DNA from 2 places in the Pseudomonas sp. FW305-96 genome. Region 1 is predicted to be linked to the other one. Evidence: riboswitches for the same ligand, from Rfam matches in the RefSeq annotation. Region 1 holds a riboswitch; the other holds the start of a gene.

Region 1 (5,486 bases):
TGGCCGGCCTGCTCGGTGGTGTTGGGCACGGTCGAGGAGGGCACCGAGATGTTCTTGCGCACGATGCGGTAGGCCGCCGCAGTGGCCGAGCCACGCCCGTCGAGGAAGTCGAACTTGCTGCCCACTTCCACCTGCCTGCCGGTGCTCAGGTCGAAGTCGCCGACCTGGCTGATCGACGCGCCGGTGAGCGAGCCCCCTGGCGGTTCGGCCGAGGTGCTGTACTGGGTGTACAGGCTGATATTGGAGGTCAGGTCGTAGACCAGCCCCAGGCGCCCGGTGAAGGCATCCCAGCGCCGATTCAGCTTGGCCCGGGTCACGTGGTCGACCACGTCGAAGTCGATATGGTCGTAGCGCAACGCGGTGACCAGCGACAGCTGGTCGGTCAGGCGGGTACGGTTCTCGACGAAGCTCGCAGTGGTGTCGGTGGTGGTGCTGCGCCCCTTGGCGCGTGGCGCGTCCATGCCAGGAATGTCGAGGAAGTGGCCGGGCTGGAAACCGTTGGGATCGATGCTGTCGAACGCGCCCTTGGACAACGGGTAGGCGGTCTGCTGGTTGCGGTTGTAGTCCACGCCGAACGCCCAGTCGCTGGCCAGGCCGAACAGCTGGCCCTGGTGGGTCAGCTCGACGCGGTTACCGTTGACCTCCTGGTCGTGGCGCTGGCGGTAGCCGCCGGAGCGGGCGATGGCGGTGTTGCCAGGATTGTAGCGGTACACCTCGAGGTTGCGGTAATCGCGCTGGCCGTTGTAGTGGTAGAAGGTGTTGCGCAACTGGTTGCTGTCGTCGATGCGGTAGTCGGTGATCGAGCGCAGCCAGCGCGTGCGCTGCTCGTAGCGGCCGTCCTCGACGTTGTAGTTGTCGAAACGGTGGTGCTTGTCGATGTGCAGGGTGCCGCTGGCCGGTTGCAGCACCGGCGCGCCCCAGTAGGGGCTGTCTTCCTTCTCTTCGAGGTACTCGATGGCCAGGGTGTGCGACAGCTGGTCGTTGATGTCGCTGAGCAGCGAGAAGGCCAGGTTGCCTGCCCCGTTCTCCTGGCGGTCGATATAGCCATTGGTGCTGGTGCGGCTGTAGTCGAGCCGCGCGTAGTGGCGTGGGCCGTCACCGCTGTTGAGCGCCTTGTTGAAGCCGACCGAGGTTTCCATCGTGTCGTAGCGCCCGTAGCTGACGCGGCCCTCGAAGGTGTCCTCGTCGCGGTTGGCCAGTTTGGTGATCATGTTCAGGCTGCCGCCCACGGCGCCGCTGCCGTTGAGGAACGACGACGGCCCGCCGAGCAGTTCGACACGGTCGTAGATCCATGCCCCGACCGGGCGCCCGGCGGCGCCGTACTGCAGGTTGATGCCATTGAACAACTGGCTGACCTGGGCACCGTTGAAACCACGGTACGACACGTAGCCGCCCCAGCCGGGCGGTGCCGAGGCGTTGACCCCGGGCAGGGCGTTGGCGGCGTCCTGGAAGTTACGCGCGCCGATGCGTTCCATGGTCTTGCGGTCGGCGACGCTGACCGAGGCCGGGTTTTCGCGGGCGCTGAGGTTGAGCCGCGAGCCGCTTGCGATAGGCCGGTCGAGGTCCAGGGTGGTGGCTTCTTTGGGGGCGGCGGTGGCCGTGACGTTGCTGGCGGGCAGGGTGAGGGTGTCGTCCTGCGCCCAGGCGCAGGTTGCGCTGCCAACGAGCAGCGCCAGAGTGGTCATGCGGAACATGCAAGGCTTCCTGGCTGAAATCAATGAGCGCACGCCCGCTGCCGATCAGGCAGCACTCGGGCGTGGCGATGTCAGAACGCGAGAAGCGAAGCGGGAGAGGCGCGGGGATTGACCAGGGGCCAGCGCTGCTTGGGCAGGGTCGGCGCGGGTTGTCTGGGTAAGGGTTTGCTCGACTCCCCGGCGAGCAGGGCCAGCAGGCCGAAGAACACCGCCAGCAGGGTGGCGCTGAACAGGCTGGCGATCACGCAGTCGCCGCCGGCGGGCAGCACCGGGTCGGTGACGTCCTGATCGCCCTTGAACACGCCGCTGCTGTCGGCCGCGCACCAGGCGGCGTCATCCAGGCCGGCCAGGCGCAAGCCTGCCATCTGTCCATGGCCCATGGCGCACAGCAACGAGCCGAACAGGATGCTGAAATACAGCACCCAGGCGACTTGCGATCGTGTGTGGCGGGCCAGCTTCATCGGCAAAGCTCGAAGGGAATGGGAATGGGTTAGGCGTGCGGATTCTACAACTTTTGACACATCTGCCTAGAGTGAACAGCCGATAAAAAACATTCGAAACGATTCACCCGCCTCGCTTGACGCCCATTGGGCCCAGGTGTTCAGATGCCGATCGATTTCAGGTGCCCCATGCCGCCGCGCACGGGGTGAAACGGGAAACCGGTACGCGCTTCGCGCCAGTCCGGTGCTGCCCCCGCAACGGTATGCAAGTGATGCCTTCGACAGACCACTGTGGCCCGCGCGTCATGGGAAGGTGAAGACATCTAGGCTTTGCACGGAAAGTGCCTGCGCGACGATCATGCTGCGTTGAAAACAGGCTGGTGCGCCAGCCCGGTCGGAATGCTCATTTACAACCCGTAAAGTCGAGCGCGACTCCGACCGTTCCTCGCCTGTTTTCGCCTTGCCTGATCGCCGCTCGGCGACTTTCCGTACAAACCCTTGTCTTGCGAGCCCGGAGACCGGCCTGGAATGTTGTAGGCAAACTCCTGCGGTGGGCGGGCATGGGCCGGTATTGGCGTGTGCGCGATCCGTGCTCCTGCGTGCTTCTGCGAAAGTCACTTTCGAGAAGAGCATGATTGCTGTGATTCACTCCCGACGTCGTTTCCCCAAGGCCCGGACCTTGTTCCTGGGCTGCCTGGTCAGCCCCCTGGCACTGGCCGAAAACACCCCCCTGATCCTCGACCAGCAGATCGTCGCCGCGCCGTCGGTGGAGTCGACCACGGTCGCCGCCGATGTCTACCGCTACCTGGACGGCGCCCGCCAGCACCGGCTGAGCCTGCTGGTGGAGAACCTGTTCGACCGCGACTATGTCACCAGTCGGGCGAGTAACGTTGACAATCTCGGGCGGCCGTTCACCAGCGAACTGCGCTACACCTACACCTTCTGAGGGGCGTGAGCATGGACTACCAGCGCGTGTTGTTCGTCGGCCCCGGCCTGGGTGGCGGCTCGGCGGCGGAAGCTTTTGGCGCCGAGATTCGTGACCTGCGTGGCCACGAGGCGGGCCGGGATATCGTCGACACCCTGGAGGGGTTCGACGGGCTCTGGGCGGTGATCCGCGAGGCCCTCGACCAGGGCGTGGAACGCCTGCTGGTGGTGGACCTGGAACCCACCTCGGACAGCGCCTACCTGGACTGGCTGCGCGATGAGCTGGGGCGCGTGGCGCAAGGTCGGGCCGGCGTCTGGGTCACGGCCCAGGCCCTTGGGCGGCGCGGCCTGGATGCGCGAGCGGCCTGTGCCAGCATCGGCGAACATGCCCGCCACCTGGCGTGCGACCAGGTCAACGCGGTGGCCAGCGACCCGGACTGGTCGCGGGTGCCCGAGCATGCCCGCCAGGTGTTCCTCTGCACCGGCCCCCGCTGCGTGCGGCGCGGCGCCTTGCCGCTATGGAAATGCCTGCGCCGGCTGCTGCTGGAGCTTGCCCTGATCGAGACCCCGGGCGGCGTGCTGCTGACCCGCACCGGTTGCCAGTTTCCCTGCAACCTGGGGCCCGTGTTGACGGTGCATCCGGACGGCTGCTGGTATCGGGTACGTGATGATCGGGAGGTGGAGGAATTGGTGGAAACGCATCTGCAGGGAGGAAGGATCGCCGAAGGACTGTTGATCAAGGGAAGGGCGTGCGATGCGTAAAGCCTGGCTACTGTCCCTGGCCTTGTGCTGTGGCACACCTGCCCTGGCCGGCAGCTATCGCAACTGCGGGCAGGACTGGCAACGGCCCGCTGCGGCGCCTGCGCGTATCCTCGCCCTCAACCAGCACGCGGCCGACCTGCTGCTCGCCCTCGGCGCGGGTCCGTCGATGGTCGGGGTGGCCTACCTGGACGACAACGGCGCCGCCTACAAGCAGGGCCGCTACCAAGGTGTGCCAGTGATTGCCCGGGAGTATCCGGCCAGCGAAGTGTTGTACGCGCAAAGGCCGGATCTGGTGGTCGGCGGATTCGCCACGGCCTTTGGCGATGGGATCACCTCGCGCAGCAGATTGGCCGGCAACGGGATTGCCACCTACCTGCTCGAGTCGGCCTGTAACGGCCACTCGCTGGACTACTACGGCCATGTCCGGCGAGACCTGACTGTGCTTGGCGAGCTGTTGGGCAGACAGGCGAGGGCGCAGGCATTGATCGAGGCGATGGAGACCGACCTGGCGCAGGCCAGGGCGATCGCACCCAGCGGCAAGCCACTGTCGGTGTTCTACCTCGACAGCGAGGTGCGGGGGCTGGACAGCGAGGGCGGACGTGGGTTCGTCACGCCGTTGCTGGCCGCCGCCGGGGCGCGCAATGTGCTTGCCGGGATCGACCAGTACCGCGTGACGATCAACCGTGAGGCATTGCTGAGCAGCGACCCCGACGTGATCCTGCTGGCCGACGCCCTGTGGTCGCCGGCCAGCCGCAAGCGTCAGTTGCTGACCCGCGACCCGGTGCTTTCGAGCCTGCGGGCGGTGCGCGAGAACCGCATGATCGATATCCCGTTCACCCAGCTGATGCCCACGCCGGCCAGCGGGCAGGTGGCCCTGGAACTGGCGCGGCGGCTCAGGGAAATGGCTGTTCCATAGCAGGCCCGAACTGATCGCAAAGCTTGGCGCGGAAGCGGCTGTGTTACTCGCCGCTGACCAGCTGCCGCGCCAGCTGGTTGTGACGCTCCAATACCCGCGGCAAGTCAACGGTGGCGATGCGCCCGTCCTGAACCACCACGCGCCCGTTGATCACGCTGGTGTCAACATGGGTCGGGGTGCAGAACACCAGCGCCGCCAGCGGGTCGTGGAGGGCGCCGGCATAGGCCACATGGCCAAGGTCGAAGGCGACGAAGTCGGCGACCATGCCCGGTGCCAGGGCTCCGATATCGTCACGGTTGAGTACCTTGGCGCCGCCCAGGGTGGCAATTTCCAGCGCTTCGCGGGCGGTCATCGCATCCGGGCCAAAGCCGACCCGTTGCAGCAGCAAGGCCTGGCGTACCTCGCCGATCATGCTGGCGCCGTCGTTGGATGCCGAACCATCGACCCCCAGCCCCACCGGCACGCCGTGGTCGCGCATCTTGCGGATCGGCGCTATGCCTGAGGCCAGGCGCATGTTCGAGCACGGGCAGTGGGCGACCCCGGTGCCGGTGCGGGCGAACAGCTCGATGCCGTGCTGGTCGAGCTGCACGCAGTGGGCATGCCACACATCGTGGCCGACCCAGCCCAGGTCCTCGGCGTATTCGGCCGGAGTCATGCCGAACTTCTCGCGGCTGTAGGCGATGTCGTTGACGTTCTCGGCCAGGTGGGTGTGCAGCGACACGCCGTACTCGCGGGCCAGGACCGCCGCTT
Region 2 (5,486 bases), on a different contig from region 1:
CGTCGTGGTCATGGTCGTCATGGTCATCGCCGTCGTGATGGCTGTCGTGGTGGGTGCGGCGGCCATCGATATGCGCCTCGGACTCGGCGCCCACGCCCAGCAGCACCTCCAGCGGCAGGCGACCACTGCTGGCCTCGATCACCTTGACCGCCGGCGGCAGCTCCTCGGCCACTTCGGCACGGACCTTGGCCAGGCCCTCGGCATCGATCAGGTCGGCCTTGTTCAGTACCACCAGGTCGGCGCTGGCCAGCTGGTCGGCGAACAGTTCGTGCAGCGGCGACTCGTGATCGAGGTTGGGGTCAAGCTTGCGCTGGGCGTCGACCTGGTCCGGGTAGGCGGCAAAGGTGCCGGCGGCCACGGCCGGGCTGTCGACCACGGTGATCACCGCATCGACCGTGCAGGCGTTGCGGATCTCCGGCCACTGGAAGGCCTGCACCAGGGGTTTTGGCAGGGCCAGGCCGCTGGTTTCGATAAGGATATGGTCGAGATCGCCGCGGCGCGCCACCAGCTCGCGCATCACCGGGAAGAATTCTTCCTGCACGGTGCAGCACAGGCAGCCGTTGGCCAACTCGTAGACGCGGCCGTTGGCCTCTTCCTCGGAGCAGCCGATGCTGCACTGCTTGAGGATCTCGCCATCGATGCCCAGCTCGCCGAATTCGTTGACGATTACCGCGATGCGGCGGCCCTGGGCGTTGTCGAGCATATGGCGCAGCAAGGTGGTCTTGCCCGAACCGAGGAAGCCGGTGACGATGGTGACGGGAAGCTTGGCCAGTGTTTTCATGTCGCGATGCCCTTGGCAGCAATGGCGCGGGCATGCAGGACGACAGCCACGGCCCGTGTCGGCCTGACTGTTTCGCCACCGGATCACCCCGCCCGGTTGAAAGTCGAAAACGTTGCGAGGCAGGTCTCCTGGCTTGCACCGCCGGCCATCAAAGCCGGTGGGATGGCGCCTTCCCGCGCGTGCGCAGTGGCTGTGCCGAACCCTTCAGTGCCTACAGTTGCGGGGGCAGCCGCGGCTTGTACCGCGTTCCCGTCTTAGCCCGGGACAACGCCCGGGAACCTCGAACCGGCAAGGCTACGCAGTGCCTGCCTGGCGGTCAACCGCCGCGGCGATTGACGCAGGCCCGGCCCCGTGATTTGCTAGCGCATTGCGTTCAGGTGCCCCCAACGGGGGTGAAACGGGAAACCGGTGCGTCGCGCCTCCTTTAGAAGAGGGCCGACAAAGCCGGTGCTGCCCCCGCAACGGTAAGCGAGAGAAGCGTCCAGACCACTGTGCCCATCGTGCGGCATGGGAAGGTGGCGTTTGATCAATGGAGCCCCGCTCCGCCTCGCCAGCCCGGAGACCGGCCTGACATGCTTGCAGAACACCCCGCAGTGGGCGGGCGCTGTCGTATCACCCGGGCCAGCCGTGCCCGGGGGCGTCGCGCCTGCCCGTTGCCACAACAAAAGCAGCAGAGGAACGCGTCATGCCCATCACCCACGCCAAACCCAGTATCGCCACCCCCGTCAGTCTCAGCCAGCGCCTGATCGTCGCGGTCGGCGCGAGCCTGCTGGGCCTGTGCCTGGTGTACTTCGCCGGTTTCTCGCACATCGAGGCGGTGCACAACGCCGCCCACGACACCCGCCACAGCGCCGCCTTCCCTTGCCACTGAGTACGCCCGCATGATCACGCGCATCGCCCGTACCGCGGGTTTCAGCGGCCTGCTCGCCGCCCTGCTGCTGACCCTGCTGCAAAGCTTCTGGGTCGCCCCGCTGATTCTCCAGGCGGAAACCTATGAAACCGCCACCCCCGCCGCCGAACATCATGAACATGGCGAGGCCGCCGCGCCTCATGAGCACAGCGCCGAGGCCTGGGCGCCCGAAGATGGCTGGCAGCGTATCCTGTCCACCACAGGCGGCAACCTGGTGGTCGCCGTCGGCTTCGCCCTGATCCTCGCCGCCCTGTACAGCCTGCGTGCCCCGGGCCGCGTGGCGACCGGCGCGCTGTGGGGCCTGGCGGGCTTCGCCGTGTTCTGCCTGGCGCCGACCCTGGGCCTGCCACCGGAACTGCCCGGCACCGCCGCCGCCGACCTTGGTCAGCGCCAGACTTGGTGGATCGGCACCGCCGCCGCCACTGCCGCTGGCCTGGCGTTGCTGGTGTTCGCCCAGCACTGGCTGTTCAAGGTGCTCGGAGTCGCCCTGCTGGTGATCCCGCACCTGATCGGCGCGCCACAGCCAGCGGTTCATGAAAGCCTGGCCCCCGAGGCGCTGGAGACCCAGTTCAAGATCGCTTCGTGGCTGACCAACGCCGCGTTCTGGGTGGCCCTGGGCCTGCTCAGCGCCTGGTTGTTCCGCCGCTCCAGCCAGCACTGATGCGCGACCTTGTTCCCCAGCCGGCGTTGTATGCCGGCTTTGGTTGCCGCCGTGGCTGCCCGGTCGAAACGCTCGCGGTGCTGCTGCGCCAGACCCTGACCAACCACGCCCTGCCCCTGTCGGCGCTGAAGGCAATCGCCAGCATCGAACCCAAGGCGCGCGAGCCCGGCCTGCTGGCACTGGCCGAGCGGCTCGGGTTGCCGTTCATCTGCTTCGACAGCAGCCACTTGTCGACCTTCGAAGCGCTGCTCAGTCAGCGCTCGACAACGGTGTACGCCCAGACCGGCTGCTGGGGCGTCGCCGAAAGCGCAGCCCTGGCCCTGGCCGGGCGCACAGGCGCCGTGCCACGCCTGCATGTGCCAAGGCAAGGGCTCGGCGGCGCTACCCTGGCCCTGGCCATCGGCGGATAATCCGCCCCTTTTACCTGCAAGGAACCCCCATGACGGTCTATTTCATCGGCGCCGGCCCCGGCGATCCCGAGCTGATCACGGTCAAGGGCCAGCGCCTGATCCGCCAGTGCCCGGTGATCATCTACGCAGGTTCCCTGGTACCGGCTGCAGTGCTCGAGGGGCATCAGGCACACACCGTGCTCAACAGCGCCGAACTGCACCTGGAGCAGATCATCGAGGCCATGCGCCAGGCCCATGCCAACGGCCAGGACGTGGCCCGCGTGCACAGCGGCGACCCTAGCCTGTACGGCGCCATCGGCGAACAGATCCGCCACCTGCGTGAGTCGGGCATCGATTACCAGATCATCCCCGGAGTCACCGCCACTGCCGCCAGCGCCGCGCTGCTGGGTTGCGAGCTGACACTGCCGGACGTGGCGCAGACGGTGATCCTCACCCGCTACGGCGACAACTCGCCGATGCCGGCCGGTGAACAGCTGGCCGATCTGGCCCGCCATGGCAGCACCCTGGCCATCCACCTGGGTGTACGCCACCTGCCGCGTATCGTCGAGCAACTGCTGCCCCACTATGGCGCCGACTGCCCCATCGCCGTGGTCCATCGTGCCACCTGGCCAGACCAGGACTGGGTCAAGGGCACCCTGGCGGACATCGTCGAGCGCCTGGCAGCCAAGGGCTTCCGGCGTACCGCGCTGATCCTCGTCGGTCATGTCCTGGGCGATGCCCCGTTCGCCGACTCGGCCCTGTACCGCGCCGGTCACGCCCATCTCTACCGCCCCGGCCCGTGAAGCGATTGCCGAGTGGGCGTGGGCGGCGCACACTGGGCCTTCCAACTGGATGGAAACCCTGCCCATGCTCGACCTGCGCCCCAACTGCGAATGCTGTGACACCGACCTCCCTCCCGAAAGTCCGGATGCGCTGATCTGTTCGTTCGAGTGCACCTTCTGTCGTGCCTGTAACGAGCGGCATTTCCATGACCGCTGCCCGAACTGCGGCGGCCAACTGGTGATGCGCCCCACTCGTGTGGGCAAGGTACTGGGCAACAACCCCGCCTCCACCCAGCGAGTGCTCAAGCCGCACGCCCCCTGCGGCTGAGCGCTTGTACTCAAACCTTGTTTGTAGGAATTTTCTACAGCTTGTTGCGGGATTTTCAACACACCTATACTCGCCTATTACCAAGGGTCCTGAATGTCCGTAAGGTGCGCGCTGCCCAGCAAGTCCGCGGCCCGCGCCTGAAATGCAACGCAGGAAGCGGGCTGCACTTTGACAGGAGTGACCTGAATGACATCCGTGCTGTTGGTCGATGACCACCACATTGTGCGACTCGCCGTACGCATGCTGCTTGAACGCGAACGCTTCACCGTCGTGGGTGAAACCGGCAAAGGCAAAGAGGCTGCCCGCCTGGCCGAGCAGACCAGGGCCGATGTGGTTATCCTCGACATCGGCCTGCCCGACCTCGACGGCATGGAAGTGATCAAGCGCCTCAAGCTGATCGACCCGCCCCCACGGATCATGGCCCTGACCGGCCAGCCCGCCGACCTCTACGTGCGCCGCTGCATGGACGCCGGCATCTCGGCCTTCGTCAACAAGGACGAGGACCTCGATGCCCTGGTCTTCGCCCTCAAAGCCCTGGTCAAGGGTTACTCGACCTTTCCGCAGATGGCGGTCAACAGCAATACCCTGGAAAGCGAGACCGAGCGCCTGGCACTGCTTTCCAACCGTGAAATGGAAGTACTGCGCCGGCTCAGCGCCGGCCAGAGCAACAAACTGATCGGCGAGCAGATGAACCTCAGCGCCAAGACCATCAGCACCTACCGCGGCCGGATCATGGAAAAGCTCAAGGTCGAGTCACTGGTGGAAATGGTCGACCTGGCCAAACGCAACAACGTGGCCTGAATCATGATCAAGGGCGCCCTGCTGTGCCTGCTGCTGGCCACGCTGACGTCTTTGCCCGTACAGGGTGAGCCGCACAGCGAAACTCGCCATCTGCTGGCCCGCGCCCTGAGCGCGGCGCCTCCCTTGACGCTGGCGGCAACCGACCGACAGTGGCTTGCTGAGCGCGGAGGCCTGGTGCTGGGCAGCTCGCGCCCCGACTATCCCCCCTTCGACATCAACAACAGCCAGTCCGACTACGAGGGCCTGAGCGCGGACTACGCCGGCCTGATCAGCGAGCAGTTGGGCGTGCCGGTCAAAGTGCGTCGCTATCCAAGCCGCGAGCAGGCCCTGGATGCGCTGCGCGCTGGCGAAATCGATCTGCTGGGCAGTTCCAACGCTTTCGAGGCCAACGATGCACAACTGGCTCTCAGCCTGCCCTATGCCGATGACCTGCCAGTCATCGTATCGCGCAAGGACCAGCCCCTGCGCGACGGTGACGACCTGGCCGGCCTGCGCCTGGCCATGGTGGATCATTACCTGCCCATGCAGGCGGTGCGACGCCTCTATCCCGGCGTCCAGCTGAACCTCTATCGCTCGACCCTCGCCGGGGTCGCCGCCGTGGCCCTGGGTCAGGCCGACGCCTACCTGGGTGACGCCATCAGTACCGACTATGCAATTGCCAAAGGTTTCCAGGAAACGGTCAAGGTCGATCATTTCGTCAAGGCCCCGGCCAGCAGCTTCGCCTTTGCCCTGACCCAGGACAACCAGCGCCTGCTGCAACTGGTCGACCTGGCCCTGGGGCGCATCGCCGACAGCGAACGGCTGAACATCCTGCGCCGCTGGGCTGGCGGCGGC

What was found. Region 1 has a riboswitch for cobalamin ahead of AC3WL2_RS24420 (hypothetical protein). Riboswitches for the same ligand answer to the same signal wherever they lie in the genome.
Region 2: it holds a riboswitch for cobalamin, as region 1 does, so the genes downstream of both, AC3WL2_RS12170 (CbtB domain-containing protein) here and AC3WL2_RS24420 (hypothetical protein) in region 1, are expected to answer to the same signal.

Annotation. Positions count from the first base shown of each region.
Region 1 is NZ_JBYSYW010000047.1:11,510-16,995, reverse strand. Features, by position in the region: gene AC3WL2_RS24430 (TonB-dependent receptor) at 1-1,694, opposite strand, end outside; gene AC3WL2_RS24425 (DUF2946 family protein) at 1,766-2,155, opposite strand; cobalamin riboswitch at 2,298-2,675, shown strand; gene AC3WL2_RS24420 (hypothetical protein) at 2,766-3,080, shown strand; gene AC3WL2_RS24415 ((2Fe-2S) ferredoxin domain-containing protein) at 3,092-3,820, shown strand; gene AC3WL2_RS24410 (ABC transporter substrate-binding protein) at 3,813-4,736, shown strand; gene AC3WL2_RS24405 (8-oxoguanine deaminase) at 4,780-5,486, opposite strand, start outside.
Region 2 is NZ_JBYSYW010000013.1:20,203-25,688, forward strand. Features, by position in the region: gene cobW (cobalamin biosynthesis protein CobW) at 1-781, opposite strand, end outside; cobalamin riboswitch at 883-1,079, opposite strand; cobalamin riboswitch at 1,141-1,366, shown strand; gene AC3WL2_RS12170 (CbtB domain-containing protein) at 1,467-1,652, shown strand; gene AC3WL2_RS12175 (CbtA family protein) at 1,663-2,352, shown strand; gene AC3WL2_RS12180 (cobalamin biosynthesis protein) at 2,352-2,762, shown strand; gene cobM (precorrin-4 C(11)-methyltransferase) at 2,792-3,544, shown strand; gene AC3WL2_RS12190 (DUF1272 domain-containing protein) at 3,609-3,851, shown strand; gene AC3WL2_RS12195 (response regulator transcription factor) at 4,038-4,652, shown strand; gene AC3WL2_RS12200 (transporter substrate-binding domain-containing protein) at 4,656-5,486, shown strand, end outside.